Regions from separate parts of the Klebsiella sp. CSG-1 genome, predicted to be linked through region 3. Evidence: predicted binding sites of a transcription regulator. Region 3 holds the regulator's gene; each other region holds the start of a gene.
The links. Region 3 encodes Fur, which represses iron uptake genes when iron is present. Its sites were predicted from a motif close to ATAATAATGAGAACNACTATCAA; they were not measured.
Positions count from the first base shown of each region.

Region 1 (4,509 bases), on a different contig from region 3:
CGCGAAGCCCGGTATGCGGCGGACAAGACCCGCACGCTGGGCCTCGCGCTCTCCAGTTGTCATCTGCCGCAGGAGGCTGAAACGGCGCCACGCCACCATCCCGATCGGGCAGAACTGGGCATGGGCATCCATGGTGAACCCGGCGCCTCGGTCATCGCCACTCAGAACAGCGCGCAGATTGTCCGCCTGATGGTGGAGAAACTGACCGCCGCCCTGCCGCAAACCGGCCGCCTGGCGGTGATGCTTAACAACCTCGGCGGCGTGTCGGTGGCGGAAATGGCGATTCTGACCCGTGAGCTGGCCGACACGCCGCTCCATCAGCGGATCGACTGGCTGATTGGCCCGGCGTCGCTGGTGACGGCGCTGGATATGAAAGGTTTCTCGATAACCGCCATCGTACTGGAGGAGAGCATTGAAAAGGCGCTGCTTTCCGCTGTGGAAACAGCCAGCTGGCAGGCGCCGGTACAGCCGCGGGCCATCGAGGTGATGCCCTCTTCTCTGCGTAGCACCCGCGTGGCGTTCCAGCCTTCGGACAATCACGACGTGGCGGGCTATGTCGGGCGGATAACCAGTACCCTGTCTGACCTGGAGACGCACCTGAATGCGCTGGATGCCAAAGTCGGCGATGGCGATACCGGCTCCACCTTTGCCGCAGGCGCGCGCGATATTGCCGACCTGCTGCGGCGCCAGCAGCTGCCGCTGGGCGATCTCGCGACCCTGTTCGCCCTGATCGGTGAACGTCTGACCGTGGTGATGGGGGGTTCCAGCGGCGTGCTGATGTCGATCTTCTTTACCGCCGCCGGGCAGAAGCTGGAACAAGGCGCCGGCGTCGCGGAAGCGTTAAACGCCGGTCTGGCGCAAATGAAGTTTTACGGCGGGGCGGATGAGGGCGATCGCACGATGATTGATGCGCTACAGCCGGCGCTGGCGTCGCTGCTTGTCGCACCGATGGATTTACAGGCGGCGTTTGCCGCGGCGGAAGCGGGCGCCGAACGCACCTGCCACGCCAGCAAAGCTAACGCCGGGCGCGCGTCGTACCTTAACAGCGACAGCCTGCTGGGCAATATGGATCCGGGCGCCCACGCGGTAGCGCAGGTCTTCAAAACGCTGGCGGAACACCGCTAAGGCTGCGCCCTCAGCAGCGGAATATCCCGGCAACGCGACGCTGAGCCGGGCGAGAGAACGGAATAGCCGCTATCCCGGGCAACGTGCTGACGCCGTAGCCCGGGAATCAGGCTATTTACTGTGCCAGTAGGCCTGGGAACGCACCAGCTGAGGGTCAATTTGGTCATTTTCAAACCGCCCGAGCAGCGATTTCACCACCGCGCCTTCACCGGTCACCCAGATAAAATAATCTTCCGTGGGCACGCTCACCTGCGCCAGACGTTCAGCCACGACCGATGAATGATGGCCGACGATCCACTCAATATTAAAGCCCTGCAAATCTGCCAGATAATCTTTATACGATGCGTCGCCGATCGTCACCAGCGCCGTAACCTGCGGGCGCACGGGCAGGCGGCTGAGGCCCAGCAGACGGCGGCGTAGCGCAGGCATACCGGATTCATCGCAGACATACAGCTGCCAGGCATAATCCTCCGGCACCACCAGCGAACCGCGCGGACCACCAATCACCAGCTTATCGCCGACGTTTGCCGCCAGCGCCCAGCTGCTGGCGATACCGCCGTCGTGGATGAAGAAGTCATAGGCCAGTTCATGACGTTCGGCATCATACAGCGGCGTGTAGTCTCGGGTTGCCGGACGGACGCCGTCGCCCCAGTTAATGCCCTCTTCCGTCACCTGCGGCGGCGTAAACGCGGCGCCGGCTTCCGGGAAAAAGAGTTTGGTATGGTCGTCAAAACCCTGGGAGACAAAACCTTCCAGCGCCTCTCCGCCCAGCACAATGCGCTGGAAGGCGGCGCCGACGCGCTCAACGCGCAGCACGGTTAACTCGCGAAAACGCAGCTCATTGCGAACGCGTTTCGGGTACTGAGGTTCTTTCGTTTTTATCATTGTCATTCGCCTTCGTGAGATTTATAGATATATCTAAACTTTACCCAAATGATAATGATTGCCATTAAAAAAGAATGCAAGTTTTTTTTGATATAGCCGTCGCAAAAAGCAATAAAGTACAAATGACAAAATAAAATCATTTAAAATCAATTAATTATTAAAATATTTAGATTCATGCTTGCTAAGCTTTATTTTTTAGATATAAATTAGATATATCAAAACATACAGGAGCAAACTATGCGACATCATCATGAAGAAGGTCGTGGGCCACGTGGCCACCACGGTGAACACAGCGAACGCGGGGAGCATGGCCGCCGGGGTGGCGGCGGTGGCGGACGCCGTCAGCGTTTCTTTGGCCACGGCGAACTGCGTCTGGTGATCCTCGACATCCTCACCCGCAACGCCAGCCACGGCTACGAGTTGATTAAAGAGATAGAAAACCTGACCCAGGGCAACTACAGCCCAAGTCCGGGCGTGATCTATCCAACCCTCGATCTCCTTCAGGATCAGGGTCTTATCAGCGTCGAAGAGGAAAATGGCCGCAAAAAAATCGCCATAACCGCAGAGGGCAGCCTTCTGCATGCCGAGAATCAGGAACAGCTCGGCCATATTCAGGAACGTTTGCAGGCCCGTATGGTCGGCTGTGAACTGCGGAAAAACCCGCAAATGAAGCGGGCGCTGGAGAACTTTAAAGCCGTTCTGGATTTAAAAGTTAATCAGCAGGCCATTAGCGAGACCCAGTTGAAACAGATTGTCGCCGTCATTGACCGCGCGGCCATGGAGATTTCCCAGCTCGATTAATCTCTTCGGGGGGATGCCTGTCCCCCCTCTGCCCCCATATTGGGCAATCTGCACCACCAGGCGGCACGCGGTGGAATGCCTCCAGACGGGTAGCGTCCCCCGCTCAGGAGTAAAACATGCCAAAAATATCGCCGTGAGATTAAATTTCGTGCAAATGCGCTTTCGCGCTGCGTTTATCCCGATTTTCAGCTGCCGTGCCGAAGTGGCGTAATCCCTGCAATACTTAATGCAGTATCATGTGATACGCCCGTCCCAGGAGCTCACTTTGAACAGGTTACCTTCCAGCGCATCGGCTCTGGCCTGCAGCGCACACGCACTGAATCTCATTGAGAAGCGAACGCTTGATCATGAGGAGATGAAAGCACTTAACCAGGAGGTCAGGGAATATTTTAAAGAGCATGTGAATCCCGGTTTTTTAGAGTACCGAAAATCGGTTACCGCTGGCGGGGATTACGGAGCCGTAGAGTGGCAAGCGGGAGGGTTAAATACGCTTGTCGACACTCAGGGACAAGAGTTTGTCGATTGCCTGGGTGGCTTTGGAATTTTTAATGTAGGGCACCGTAATCCAGTTGTGATTTCCGCCGTCGAGCATCAGCTCGCTAAACAACCTCTTCATAGTCAGGAACTGCTTGACCCGCTGCGGGCCATGCTGGCAAAAACGCTGGCCGCGTTAACCCCCGGCAAGCTGAAATACAGCTTCTTCTGTAACAGCGGTACAGAGTCGGTCGAAGCGGCGCTGAAGCTCGCTAAAGCCTACCAGTCGCCGCGCGGTAAATTTACGTTTGTGGCCACCAGCGGCGCTTTCCATGGTAAGTCGCTGGGCGCGCTATCGGCCACCGCGAAATCGACATTCCGTAAGCCTTTTATGCCGCTACTCCCAGGGTTCCGTCACGTGCCGTTCGGCGATATCAACGCGATGCGTACTCTGCTGAGCGAGTGTAAAAAAACCGGTGATGATGTCGCGGCGGTGATCCTTGAGCCGATCCAGGGTGAAGGAGGCGTGATCCTGCCGCCGCAGGGCTACCTGCCCGCGGTGCGTAAGCTGTGCGATGAGTTTGGCGCGCTGCTGATCCTCGACGAAGTGCAAACCGGCATGGGGCGCACCGGCAAAATGTTTGCCTGCGAGCACGAAAACGTTCAGCCGGACATTCTGTGCCTCGCCAAAGCGCTCGGCGGCGGCGTGATGCCAATTGGCGCAACGGTGGCGACCGAAGAGGTGTTCTCGGTGCTGTTCGACAACCCGTTCCTGCACACCACCACCTTCGGCGGTAATCCGCTGGCCTGTGCTGCGGCGCTGGCCACGATCAACGTCCTGCTGACGCAGAATCTGCCGGCCCAGGCGGAGCAGAAAGGTGAGCTGTTGCTGAACGGCTTCCATCAACTGTCCCGCGAATACCCGGATCTGGTGAATGAAGTTCGCGGTAAAGGGATGCTGATGGCGATTGAGTTCGTGGATAACGAAATCGGCTACAACTTCGCCAGCGAGATGTTCCGCCAGCGGGTGCTGGTGGCCGGAACGTTGAATAATGCCAAAACCATTCGTATTGAACCGCCGCTGACGCTGACGATTGAGCAGTGTGAACAGGTCATCAAAGCGGCGAGTAAAGCGCTGGCGGCCCTGCGGGTATCTGTGGAGCAAGCCTGAAGATAGTCAACAAAAGCCCGGCGAAAACGATGTTCGCCGGGCTTTTTTACGCC
Region 1 covers NZ_JBWNLD010000002.1:160,263-164,771, reverse strand. Annotated here, with positions in the region: gene AC007G_RS05315 (glycerone kinase) at 1-1,125, shown strand, start outside; gene AC007G_RS05310 (siderophore-interacting protein) at 1,237-2,010, opposite strand; gene AC007G_RS05305 (PadR family transcriptional regulator) at 2,248-2,811, shown strand; gene ygjG (putrescine aminotransferase) at 3,077-4,456, shown strand.
Region 1: the regulator Fur is predicted to act here: its motif matches at 2,059-2,081, upstream of AC007G_RS05310 (siderophore-interacting protein).

Region 2 (4,509 bases), on a different contig from region 3:
GATGAAAACCGCATCGCCGGCTCCGTTCTTGGCGCCGTTGCCGGCGGGGTCATCGGCCATCAGTTTGGCGGCGGTCGTGGTCGCAGCGTGGCGACCGTCGTGGGCGCTCTGGGCGGCGGTTACGCCGGTAACCAGATTCAGGGTTCGATGCAGGAAGGGGATACCTACACCACCACGCAGCAGCGCTGTAAAACGGTGTACGACAAGTCGGATAAAATGCTGGGCTACGATGTGACCTACAAAATTGGCGAACAGCAGGGAAAAATCCGCATGGAACACGATCCCGGGACGCAGATTCCGCTGGACAGTAACGGCCAGCTGGTCCTCAACAACAAAGCGTAAAAAAGACGTGACTGTTATTTGCCCCTCCTGCACTCAGGCTGAGGGGCTTTTTTTATCAGAAGCTGACGGCGTAGTTCAGGCCAAAGGTACGGCCGCGACCTTTGTATTCATACAGTGAACTGCTGCCGTAGGTCGGGCTGTAGAGCAGCGGGGCGCGCTGTCCCCAGATGGTGACATAGTCTTCGTTCAGCAGGTTCTCGATGCTGAAGGTCAGTTTGCCCACCGGGAGCGCATAGCTGCCGATAAAGTCTACGGTATTATAGCCGTCGAGCTTATTACCGCTGGCATCGCTCAGGTCGAATACCTGCTGGGTTTGCACGCGCAGCGACCACGGATCCGGCGCCCAGCCGACCCAGGCGGTGGCTTTAGATGGCGAAGCGAGAGTCACATCCCATTTCTGCCAGCTACCGTCACTCTTCACCTGAGATTTCAGCACGTTGAAGTTCGCACCTGTGCTCCAGTCGCTATCCGGGAAGAAGTAATCGACGGCCCCTTCCACGCCGTAAATACGCCGCTTGTCGGACTGGACGTCGATCGTCATATCGGTGCGGTTAACGACAATGGTTTTGTCCGAGGTGGAGTAGTATGCCGCCAGCTGCGTGCGCAGGTTATCGCCGGTGTAACGCCAGCCCAGTTCGTAGGAGTTGACTTTGATCCCCTGCAGCGGCGAATCACCCACGTTGACGCTCGACAGCAGGGGATAGTTGCCGTTGACCGCCGCGCCGTATTTGCCGATACCATAGTATTTACCCGGGTCCGGCAGCTCGACGCCCTGCGAGAAGTTAAACCAGGTCTGCTGGCGGTCGGTGAGGTGGGCGACAATACCGGCGTTAAACAGGAAGTTATCATAATCCGTTTTACCGCCCGGGATGGCATCGGCCGAGTTCACTTTGCCGCTGGCGACATCCTGCTGCTGGGCGTAGCCGACAAAATCATCAACCCGGTTTTCCGTCCATTGATAGCGCACGCCGCCGCTCAGGGTGAAAATATCATTCAGGTCATAACTACTTTGCAGGAACGGCGCCAGGTTTGTAATGCTATAGCCCGGGTAGCGTCCTGTCGTGTAGATAGACTCGTTGTGCAGGCCGCCTGACGCCATCGAAGTGTTCAGATCGAAGAACATCTGGTTGGCATTAAAGGTCTCATGATCGGCATCCAGCCCCCAGGTCAGATCCCAGCCGTCAAGCGGTTGGCTGTTAAGGGTAATCTTCGCACCGTACTGATCGGTATCCTGTTTAGATGAGGAGAAGCTGCTGACCTGACCTTTGGTGAGCGTCGGGAAGGGGTAAAAGGTCAGCGACTCGTCGCGATAATAGATCTGGCTGACCAGATTCTGGCCATAGAAATCGGCATCGGAGTATTGCAGGCTAATCAGATGCCGTTCGGTACCAGGAACGCGGTCGGAATTAAGCCCGTCGGTGGTATAGGCTTTGCCCTCACCGGTGACGGCCGACATGTTTTTGCCGAGATACAGGCCGTAATCATCGCCCTGGCTTTTATAGTATTGCGTCACCAGCTGCAGCTGACGGTTATCGTCGATGTTGATGGTGCCGGTGCCCATGACATCGAGGCGATCCGAGTGCTGCAGGCCGGTCTGCGTATTATCGAGGACCAGCGCATCGTTATTGCCATCATACCAGCCGCCAAAGCGCTGATAAGCCACCGATAACCGTCCGGAAGCATGGTCGGTGCCGCCGCTGACCGCCGCCGCCACGCGTTCGTCGTGATCGTTGCTGTTGGCAAATCCGCTTTTGCCGCCTAATTCCAGATCCACCTGGCGTTCCTGCTGCCCTTTTTTGGTCACGATATTGATCAGGCCGCCGGTACTGCCGCCGCCATACAGCGAAGTGGCGCCGGAGATGACTTCAATATGCTCAATGTTGAACGGGTCGATAGCGTCGAGCTGACGGCTGTCGGTACGGGAAGAGTTGAGGCGAACGCCGTCGATCAGCACCACGATGGCCCGTCCACGCATGTTCATTCCGTAGTTGGTTCGTCCCTGGCTGCTGACATCAATTCCGGGAATCAACTGGGCCAGGACGTCTTTGAACTCCTTTCCTCCCTGAACCTGTTGTTCTATCTCCTGACCTTCGATAACCCACGTGGTTTGCGCCATTTCGGCGACGGTGCGGTGAGTTCGGTTGGCGCTAACGATAATGTTTTCTTCTTCCGCCTGCGCGGCAAAGGCGGGCAGGGCGGTGGCCAGCAGCAGTGGGTTAAGCACCCAGAGACGCTTGTTCATACGCATTCCTTTTATGAGTTAACTGCAGTCATGTTGTTTTTAGTGTTCGATGCGGGCGCATCGGTTGTTACAGATGGAAATAAGCAGAAAAACTTAAAAGCGGATTTTGCACGTAGTGATTATTGTTATCAATATCATTTACAACAAAATTGATACGTAACAGTGTGAAAACATGAGTAAAACTGGGGTTAATCAGGAAAGACAGGGGAAAACCCGGTGGCGATTGTCACCGGGGAAGCGCAGATTAGTGCTGGAGGATTTGCGGCCACAGCCGCAGGGTGGTATCGGCGATTTGCATCAGCCTGGTGAAATCAGCCCCTTCGCGTGCGCTGATGGACATCCCTTGCAACACGCAGTTTAAGAACTGCGCCAGCTGTCGCACATCGCCGTTTTGCGGCAGTTCGCCGCGCAGCTGCCGCTGCTGGAGGAACTGGGTCAGCGTTTGTTCCTGCATCGCGTGCCGCGACTTAATGGTATTGGCGATCGCGGTAGATGATGCCGCCAGCGCCGCGGACGTATTGATCATAAAACAGCCTGCCGGCGTGTCTTTACTGGTAAAGCAGGTGGCAATGGCGGTGAAATAGTCTCGCAGCGCCTGATCAACTGATTTTTCTTCGGCAAACAACAGCGCTTCGTGTCTGGCGGCAAAACGTGAAATATAGCGATCCAGAACCGCGCGAAATAACCCTTCCTTGTTGACGAACTCAGCGTACAGCGTCGGTGCTTTTGCCCCGGTCGCCTCCACCAGATCGGCAAGAGAAGTTGCCTCGTAGCCGTGCTGCCAGAAAAGTGCCATAGCCTTATCCAGCGCCGCTTCCTTGTCGAACACTTTGGGTCGGCCACGGCTTTTTTTTGTGCAACTTTGAACGTCAGTTGTCATGATGCCGCTGTACCTATGTTGGTTTGTTGAAGAGGCATTATAAAAATAAACCTTACAACCTTCCAGCGCTGAGCCCGCAAAAATAAATAATTCATATATGTATGAATTTTAAGTTGTTTATAAATAAATAAACGATCGTTATAAAAATTCATTGACGTGTGATATAGGTCACATTATTATTTACCTATCGATCGTTAAGTTAATTCTTGCGACCCTACTAAAAAAATCATCTGCATAGGTATAATAATCATGAAAAACATCAAAACGCTGACGCTTGCCGCCGTGCTGAGCTCTCTTTCTTTCGCCAGCTTCGCGGCTGTTGAAGTGCAGTCCACACCTGCCGGCCAACACAAAATCGGTACCGTTTCTGCCTCCGCCGGGACAAACCTGGGCTCGCTGGAAGACCAGCTGGCGCAGAAAGCGGAAGAAATGGGCGCCACCTCTTTTCGTATCACCTCAGTAACGGGTCCAAACACCCTGCATGGCACTGCGGTTATCTACAAATAAGTTTCGTTTTACCCCTGTCATGCCACTGACAAAACGCGCCCCCTGACCCCTTTATCAGGCCGCGAGCAGTAAGTTGTTTCCTGTTATGCCACTTACGTGACGCGGTTTTCACCCCTTTATGAAACCGCGAAGCGTCGCACTATCGTTTTACCCCGTTTGTTATCCCATAAAAAAACCGCCCCCTGGGGCGGTTTTTTTATTTCTGTCTAAGCGCTTACAATGACTGTTCGCCAGTATTGTGATGACGGGTAACGTCAATCGGCATACCCGAACGCAGCGCCATCGCACGATCCATCACCGTCTGGTCGGTCTGCGCGGCCTGCTTAAACGCCGACATCTCGCTATTCAGGACTATCGGCAGCGTCTGCGGATCGTCATTTAAGTGTTTGGACAGCGGCTGATGGATTTCCACCAGACGCCTGCCGTCAGGCTCCACGGAGACTTTTACTGGCGTATTGATAATATTGACTTTAGTCCCTGGGGTAACGAGGTTAAACAGGGTTTTGATGTCGTCATCGCGCAGGCGGATACAGCCGGA
Region 2 covers NZ_JBWNLD010000010.1:33,717-38,225, reverse strand. Annotated here, with positions in the region: gene AC007G_RS21560 (glycine zipper 2TM domain-containing protein) at 1-342, shown strand, start outside; gene AC007G_RS21555 (TonB-dependent siderophore receptor) at 398-2,584, opposite strand; gene AC007G_RS21550 (TetR/AcrR family transcriptional regulator) at 2,829-3,464, opposite strand; gene bhsA (multiple stress resistance protein BhsA) at 3,714-3,971, shown strand; gene ldtC (L,D-transpeptidase LdtC) at 4,186-4,509, opposite strand, start outside.
Region 2: the regulator Fur is predicted to act here: its motif matches at 2,700-2,722, upstream of AC007G_RS21555 (TonB-dependent siderophore receptor).

Region 3 (4,509 bases):
GTTCAGCAACCTCTACAGCGGCTTCGCCGCAGCCTTGCATAGCCGTGAGGCGCAGCAGGCGCTCAGCCTGACGGGGGCCGCGGTACCGCAGGTGTATGATGGTCTTAAAGGCGTGGCGTTTGTCGAGGCGGTTGTCGACAGCCATGAGCAGGGGTCGCTGTGGGTCACGCCAGCATACCGCTGAGGCGATGTGGATGCGCACTCTTCACCGACTGCGCATCTTCCTTTCAGGTATACATATTGAACCGGGTGATGATGTTGATCCGTGAATAGGGTTTGAGCGAGTCGCCCTCAGGGATAAAACCGTGGAAGGCCAGCAAAGAGCGGAATGCGGTCTGCGCATCCAGCTGCAGATTGTGTTCTATCAGCGCATCGATTTTCCCCGCCTGCATCAGTGCCCGGTTTTCCCGGTCAAAATCATGGCCGATAAAGGTCTTTATGCGTCGGTTTCTCTCGGCGAAGGCGCGGATAATCCCCGCGTTACCGCCGCCGACGGTATAGACCGCTTCGGTATGCGGATGAGCATCAAGGTACTGGCACAGACAGGCGTACATCTGATGGTCAATGCCTAGTCCGCCGGCGACGACATTGATGCTGTTGCGCGGGGCAAACTGTTCAATTCCCGAGATAAATCCGGCAATACGCTCCCGCTCTCCGATGAAATCATTGCTGCCGGTGACGGCGGCGATTTGAGTGCTGTCGGCGCCCAGCCACTTTGACATCAAAAATGCCGCGGCTTTGCCCGCATCAACATTATCCATGCCGATGTAGCGCAGACGGGCGCTGGACGGAATGTCGGTGACGATGGTGACAACCGGCACGCGGCGTTTGAGCAAAGCGTCGATGGTGGAAACCAGCGAGGGGGAGTTCATGGCCTTTAAAATCACGCCGTGGCTGCTGAGCGCGCATTTTTTCAGCAGCGCGTTCATCTCTCGCTCGCTGATGTCCTCGTAACAGTGGAAGCGGAGCTGAATGCGAAAGGGGTTAAAGCTGGCTAACTGGCTGCTGAGCGCCTCCCTGACCAGCTCGCTAAAGCGTTCAGGGGTATGCATGATGACATCGAAATAGATCGTTCTTCCCTGGGCGAGCCCGGACTTTTGCAGCAGTTCCAGATCGGCCAGAGCCTGCTGAATGCGATGCAGCGTTTGCGGGTGTACCTGCCCCCGATGATGTAGCGCCCGGTCGATCGTGGCGAGACTCAGTCCTGACTGAGCGGCTATCTGCTTTTGGGTAAATTTTGCCATCGATCACATGAGGTTTTTATGAGGTGTTTTTGAGGTTCTTGATGTGGAGTCTAGCTGCTAAGTTATTTCTTAACAACGTTCGTTTTCGAGACGTTGAACAAAAAAATAACCGCCGTCTGGCACCCTTACCCCGTGGAGCTACTCATGACATCGCAATATTTTGTCCGACCCGATCGGGCCTCAGTTGAGGATTTCAACATCTTCTGTCAGCAGCAGGTGAACAAACAAGACTATCCGCTGGTCAGCGAAGTCGCTGAGGAAGTTCTGATTTACGACCATGACGTGTTAGCGCAGGTCGCGGCGACCAATAAACATGCGGTATTAAGCGAGCTACATCAGGGGCTCTCTTACGGTCCCGGCGTGCTGGTGGTACGCGGGCTTTATCAGGATATGGATGTCATCGACCGCGCTTCGGCGGTGTTTGAAACCATCATGGCCGATGAGTCTCGCACCCGGGTTCAGGCTGACCACTTTTCTCGCGCGGGGAACAATGGCCGGATCTGGAATGCGTTACAAAAGCTGGCGGAGCGTAGCCCGCAGACCTTCTGCGACTACTATGCTAATGAAATGCTTGGGTTAATTTGTCAGGCGTGGTTGGGACCTGCGTGGCGAATGACCGCTCAGGTTAACCAGGTACGCCCTGGCGGCGAAGCGCAGCAGCCCCATCGCGATTATCATCTCGGCTTTCAGCAGGGCGAGTTTGTTGCCGAGTTTCCCATCCCTGCGCAGATTCTGTCGCAGTATTTGACGTTACAAGGGGCGGTTGCGCACAGCGATATGCCGCTGGCGTCAGGGCCTACGCGCCTGCTGCCGTTTTCGCATCAGTATGAGCTCGGCTATATGGCCTACCGCCAGCCGGAGTTCGTCGACTACTTTAACCAGCACTATGTTCAGTTGCCGTTGCAAAAAGGCGACGGGCTGTTTTTTAACCCGGCGTTGTTTCATGCCGCCGGGAACAACACGACGACTGATCATGTTCGCACCGCTAATCTTTTGCAGATCTCCTCGGCGTTCGGCGTCCCGATGGAAGATGTGAACCATGAGCTGGTGTTGAAAAAAATCTATCCCCAGCTTCAGGACGGACAATATCGCGCGGGCGATTTTCAGGCGCTGATTGCCGTGGCTGCCCGGGGCTACTCATTCCCCACCAATCTTGATACCGACCCGCCATTAGGTGGAATGGTCCCGAAAACCCAACAGACTCTGGTGCGGGAAGCGCTGGCAAACCGGTGGGATGAGGAACAGTTTACTCGTGCTCTCGACGAGCATACCGCGCGCAGAAAAGGGTAGGCGTTTGCACATAAAAAAAGCCAACCGTCAGGTTGGCTTTTTGCGGTCCGCGCGGTGGGAAATTACTTTTCCAGCGCGTCGTGTGCATGTTCATCTTCGCGGCAGTCGCCTTCCGCACAGTGGCCGTAAAGATACAGGCTGTGGTTGGTCAGACGGATGCCATGGCGGTGGGCGATTTCACGCTGACGCGCTTCGATAGACTCATCGCTGAATTCGATCACTTTGCCACAATCGAGGCAAATAAGGTGATCGTGATGGTGCTGCTGGGTCAGTTCGAAAACAGATTTACCGCCTTCGAAGTTGTGACGAGTCACAATGCCAGCATCATCAAACTGGTTCAGCACGCGATAAACAGTAGCGAGACCAATTTCTTCACCCATGTCGATCAGGCGCTTGTATAAATCTTCCGCACTGACGTGATGGTTATCCGGTTCCTGCAGGACTTCCAGGATCTTTAATCGTGGAAGTGTGACTTTCAGGCCAGCCTTCTTTAATGCGGTATTGTTGTCAGTCATGCGGAATCTGTCCTGTTGCTAAACGATCTACTTCCATCAGCGGAAGTAATACAGAGAATCACCCGATGCAATGCGTCTCATTATAGAACTGCCATCGTTAAATGAAAACTGCAAGTATCGGGCCTTGTATGCTGTCAAAAACGAGGTCCCAGCTACAAACTGCGTCACCTGACCTCGTTAAATCAGAGGACATTGTACAGATATGTGATTAAAAGTTAAAAACTTGTAGCTATTAGTTTGATTGCTTCTATCTATTAATGCGGCGAAATTTAACGGTAACGCCGCACAATCATCAGGCGTTTTTGATTTCTTCGAGATGCAGCTCTTCAGAGACCTGCTTAACCCACTTAGTCACGCGTTCGTTGGTCAGCTCCGGCTGGCGGTCTTCATCGATAGCCAGACCGACGAAGTGATCGTCATCCGCCAGGCCTTTAGAAGCTTCAAAATGATAGCCCGCAGTCGGCCAGTGGCCAACGATGGTGGCGCCGCGCGGTTCAATGATGTCGCGGATGGTGCCCAGCGCGTCACAGAAGTATTCCGCGTAGTCTTCCTGATCGCCGCAGCCAAACAGCGCAACCAGTTTACCGTTAAAGTCGACCTCTTCCAGCGTCGGGAAAAAGTCATCCCAGTCGCACTGAGCTTCACCGTAGTACCAGGTCGGAATGCCGAGCAGCAGGATGTCGTAGGCTTCCAGATCTTCTTTGCTGCTCTTGGCAATGTCGTGAACATCAGCAACATCTTTACCAAGCTGCTTCTGAATCATTTTTGCAATATTCTCGGTGTTGCCCGTGTCGCTGCCAAAAAAGATGCCGATGATTGCCATGAGTAAAATAACCTCTTGAAACTTAATGATGTGGTAGTGGCGTAATGCCCGCAGATAACGGCAATCATAGCAGAACAGGAGAGGGCGCGGAAACAGCAATCACGCCCGACTGCACACTCTGCTACATGAAAGTGTTTTTTTGAGGATTTTCAGGCTTTATCCCGGCTGTGCAGGGTTGCCAGCTGGTTCATCAGCATCTCTTCGATCAAATCGCTGCGGTTCATATTGCGAGCTTCCGCCAGTTCGTTGAGCGCATCAACCGCTTCAGCGTTGAGTTTTAACTCCACACGCTTCAGGCCGCGAACTTTATCGCGTTTGAGCTGATTGCGTTTATTTATGCGCAGTTGTTCATCGCGCGAAAGCGGATTGGTCTTTGGTCTACCCGGGCGACGCTCGGTTGCGAACAAATCTAATGTCGTACGGTCCGTTTGTTCTTTTGCCATGATTCAGAGTGACTTCGGGGAAACAAGTTGCCGGGCTATAGCCGACACAGATAGCGCGCCATAATACATCAGGCGAACCGCTGCGCCAACGACCGCGGGCATTCTGCAGCGCGGTCGGGCAGTTTTTAGCCAGTTAAGCCTGCAAAGCGGTCAGATAGCGACGAATGGCGCGCAGGACGGCTTCCGGTTTCTCC
Region 3 covers NZ_JBWNLD010000001.1:316,772-321,280, reverse strand. Annotated here, with positions in the region: gene AC007G_RS01605 (Gfo/Idh/MocA family protein) at 1-184, shown strand, start outside; gene AC007G_RS01600 (substrate-binding domain-containing protein) at 228-1,244, opposite strand; gene AC007G_RS01595 (phytanoyl-CoA dioxygenase family protein) at 1,389-2,534, shown strand; gene fur (ferric iron uptake transcriptional regulator) at 2,597-3,049, opposite strand; gene fldA (flavodoxin FldA) at 3,342-3,872, opposite strand; gene ybfE (LexA regulated protein) at 4,022-4,315, opposite strand; gene ybfF (esterase) at 4,449-4,509, opposite strand, start outside.

Region 4 (4,509 bases), on a different contig from region 3:
CCCTGCAGGGCCAGCATATCGCGTACTTCAATCAACGACGCCATGATGACTCCTTAGTGACAATCGCCTGCCGGACTCTGACAGCAGGATGACGGCGTTTTACGCGTGGCCAGCAGAGAGATATCAACCCGGCTGCGTGCCCGGCGTAACAGAGCAAAGACCAGGATGTTAAACAGCACCACCGCCAGGATACACACCAGGCTGTAGCGCGGATGCTGGCTGAAACTCACGGTCTGGTAGTACAGCGTCGAGAGCGAGTAGGCGATGTTCAGTCCCCACAGGATGGAGAATGACATCCAGCCACGGCTGGATTCGCGAGCGATAGCCCCCATCACCGAGATGCACGGAATATAGAGCAGAACGAAAATCAGGTAGCTGTAGGCGGCGGCCGCGCTGCCGAATTTGCTGCCCATGACGCCCATGGCGCCGGTTTCCATTTCACCATCGCCTTTGCTGGCTTCGATAGGGTTAGCCAGGACGCTCAGGCTGAAGGTATCTTTCAGGCTCTGCCAGGTTTCGTCCAGCGCGGCCAGCAGTTCGTCGCCGAGGTGGAATTCCTGAGGATTAAACGCTTCGTTCTGAATGTCTTCGGCGGTGTAGAGCGTGTTCAGCGTGCCGACGACCACTTCTTTCGCCATTGCGCCGGTAAACAGCCCGACGGTGGCCTGCCAGTTGTCTTCATGCACGCCGATCGGTTTAAAAATCGGCGTGATAATACGACTGACGGAGGCCAGCGCCGAATCGTTAATGTTATCCACCAGCTTACCGTTGAGCGAGAAGCTGTTCAGGGCGCTAAGGAAGATACTGACGATGACGATAACTTTACCCGCGCGCAGCACAAAGCCTTTCAGCCGCTGCCAGGTCTGGATGACCAGGCTTTTGACATGCGGGACGTGGTAGACCGGCAGCTCCATCACAAACGGCGATGCTTCGCCGCGCATAATGGTGTGTTTGAGCATCAGACCGGTCAGGATAGCCATCACGATGCCGAGCAGATACAGCGAAAAGACCGCCAGCGCGCCATTCTGACCAAAGAATGCGGCGGCGAACACGGCGAAGATCGCCAGGCGCGCGCCGCAGGACATAAACGGCGCCATCATGATGGTCATCAGGCGTTCGCGAGGCGCATCCAGCGTGCGCGCGCCCATGACCGACGGCACGTTGCAGCCGAAGCCGACAATCAGCGGAACGAAGGATTTCCCCGGTAGCCCCAGCGCCTGCATCAAGCGGTCCATGACGAATGCCGCTCGCGCCATATAGCCGGAATCTTCAAGGAAGGAGAGGAACAGATACATCATGCCGATTTGCGGGACCAGCGGCAGCACGGTGTTGATACCGCCACCCAGCCCCTGGGCAAGGAAAACGGTTAGCCAGTCCGGTAAATGCAGGGTATAGCCCAGCCACTGAATACCGTGAATAAAGATAGCCACGGACCCGGCGTCAAAGATGGGTTGTAATGCGCCGCCGATGTTGATCGCCAGCAGGAACATCAGGTACATGACAAATAAGAAGATGGGCAGCCCCAGCACGCGGCTGAGGATGATTTTGTCCATCGCGGTGGTGAAACGGCTTGGCTCAGCGGTGAGCGTGTTGCTGACGGCATCGCAGATGGCGGCAATGCTCTGATAGCGGGCATCCGCGATATGCAGCGCCGGATCGTCAATTTCCGCGCTCAGATTTGTCAGGGCATCGTCGAGCTTATGCGCAGCGTTTCCGGCGTACTCGCGGCTGTAAATATCGCCCTCCAGCATCTGCAGACCCAGCCAGCAACGCTGACGCTGCGGGATCTCCCGCGCCATCTCCTGAGCCAGCTTTTCGGCTTCACGCAGCAGCGGCTGCGGGTAGTGCACCAGTTCAAGCGACGTATTTTGCTGGTGGCGGTCGACGGCCATTTTTAAGGCTTCGATACCGCGCCCGCGCGTCGAGACCAGCGGAATCACCGGGCAACCCAGGCGGGCGGCCAGCGCGTCAACGTCGATGCGGATTTTTTGCTTCTCGGCAATATCCAGCATATTCAACGCAACGATACAGGGGATGCCCAGCTCCAGTAGCTGCAGCGTCAGATAGAGGTTGCGTTCCAGATTTGAGGCGTCAACCACGTTAATCAGCATGTCGGCATCGCCGCTGAGGATATAGTGACAGGCGATCTGCTCATCTAAAGAGGTCTGTGAAGAGATCGTCGTCAGCGAATAGGTGCCGGGCAGGTCCACCAGCGTGACCTGGTGGTCAGTGGTGGTAAAGGCTCCTTCTTTGCGCTCGACGGTGACCCCGGCCCAGTTGCCGACGCGCTGACGGGCGCCGGTAAGCTGATTAAATAATGTTGTCTTGCCGGAGTTCGGATTACCAATTAAACCAAGAGTTAACTTTTTCATATTTCAGACTCTGCGTACCGGGTCAGGTGTTATTGTGCAACCGCTTCCAGTTCTATTAAATCGAGATCTTTTTTGCGTAATACCAGGCTTACACGCCGGGTTTCGATATGCACGGGATCGCCGAGCGGCGCGACGCGGACCACATTAAAAGAGGATCCTGGCAGCATTCCAAGGGACAACAGTTTCTGACGATAAGCCGGACTAATATCGCGAGAGAAACCCGTGATTTTCCACGCACTATCAGGAGTGAATTGCATAGGGCCTACCTGTAATCGCTAACTGAACGAGAGTTTACCGTGTGCGGTCATCGCGCAGCACCGGGGAGCATAGTCAACGGAGAAGAAGATATATTTACTATGAATGATGATAATGATAATGGTTTTTATCATCAATACATAAATGGTTTAATAATCGACATTTGCCGGAAATATACTGTTTTTTTGATATGACGCAAGGTCTGCACTGTAGCGATAAATAAGGGTAATATTTATTTTGTCATTTAATGTGTAATTAAGGTTTCATTGGTTAACAAAATGAAATCTTAATAAATAACTTATTTACTCGCCTGTATTAACCGGAGCTAATCGGTTTTCGGAGTATACCAACACGGGGTCAGAGAATAAGGGCGGGGAAATGGCCCCTGCAATGAGGGGCCGGGAAAAGATTAGCGTTTTTTACCCATGGCCGCTGCCAGCGCGTCCATCATGGCGCTGTTGCCAGCTGACTGCGCCTCACGGCCGCGCGGTTTAGCCGTCTTCGCCGCCGGGCGGTTGCCCTGCGCACGATCGCTCCCGCCGCCGCGCCGGGCGTTACTCTCGCCTGGCTGCTCGTCCAGACGCATGGTCAGTGCGATGCGTTTACGCTGCAGGTCGACCTCCATCACTTTAACCTGCACGATGTCGCCAGCTTTGACGACGGTATGCGGATCGTCGACGAATTTATTCGACAGCGACGAAATATGCACCAGACCATCCTGGTGTACGCCGATATCGACAAAGGCGCCAAAGTTAGTGACGTTGGTGACCGCACCTTCAAGTACCATGCCCGGCAGCAGGTCGTTCATGGTTTCCACACCATCGGCGAACTTCGCGGTTTTAAACTCCGGACGCGGGTCGCGACCAGGTTTTTCCAGCTCTTTGATGATGTCGGTGACGGTTGGCACACCGAATTTGTCATCGGTGAAGTCGGCCGCTTTCAGATTGCGTAACTCGCTGCTGTTGCCCATCAGATCGTTTAACGCCTGCCGGGTGGCGGCCAGAATGCGCTCGACGATAGGGTATGCTTCCGGGTGAACGGTGGAGGCGTCCAGCGGGTTGTCGCCGTGGTTGATGCGCAGGAACCCGGCGCACTGCTCGAAGGCTTTGGGACCCAGGCGGCTGACTTTCAGCAGCTGCTGACGGTTCTGGAACTGGCCGTTTTCATCACGCCAGGCGACGATGTTCTGCGCCATCATCCGCGTCAGGCCCGCTACGCGGGTGAGCAGTGGCACGGATGCGGTATTCAGATCCACGCCGACGGCGTTAACACAGTCTTCGACCACCGCATCCAGCTTGCGCGCCAGCTGTGACTGGCTGACGTCGTGCTGGTACTGGCCCACGCCGATGGACTTCGGATCGATTTTAACCAGCTCGGCCAGCGGATCTTGCAGACGGCGGGCGATTGAAACAGCGCCGCGCAGAGAAACATCGAGGTCCGGGAACTCCAGGGCCGCCAGCTCGGAAGCCGAGTAGACGGAGGCCCCGGCTTCGCTGACGATCACTTTCTGCGCGGTGACTTTCGGGAACTGTTGCTGCACATCGAGGAAGAAGCGCTCGGTTTCGCGGGAGGCGGTGCCGTTGCCGATAGCAACCAGCTCAACGTTGTGTTTTTCACACAGCGCTGCGACGACAACCGCCGCTTTGGCAGCCTGCCCGGTGTGCGGATAGATGGTGTCTGTGGCAACCAGTTTACCGGTGCCATCTACCACGGCGACTTTCACGCCGGTACGCAGACCCGGGTCGAGGCCCATCGTGGCGCGCAACCCGGCGGGGGCGGCCATCAGCAGATCGTGCAGGTTACGGGCAAACACGTTGATGGCTTCATCTTCCGCGCGTTCACGCACGGTGCCCATCAGCTCGGTCTCCAGGTGCATCAGTAC
Region 4 covers NZ_JBWNLD010000005.1:436,421-440,929, forward strand. Annotated here, with positions in the region: gene feoC ([Fe-S]-dependent transcriptional repressor FeoC) at 1-44, opposite strand, end outside; gene feoB (Fe(2+) transporter permease subunit FeoB) at 54-2,372, opposite strand; gene feoA (ferrous iron transporter A) at 2,402-2,629, opposite strand; gene AC007G_RS15280 (Tex family protein) at 3,037-4,509, opposite strand, start outside.
Region 4: the regulator Fur is predicted to act here: its motif matches at 2,736-2,758, upstream of feoA (ferrous iron transporter A).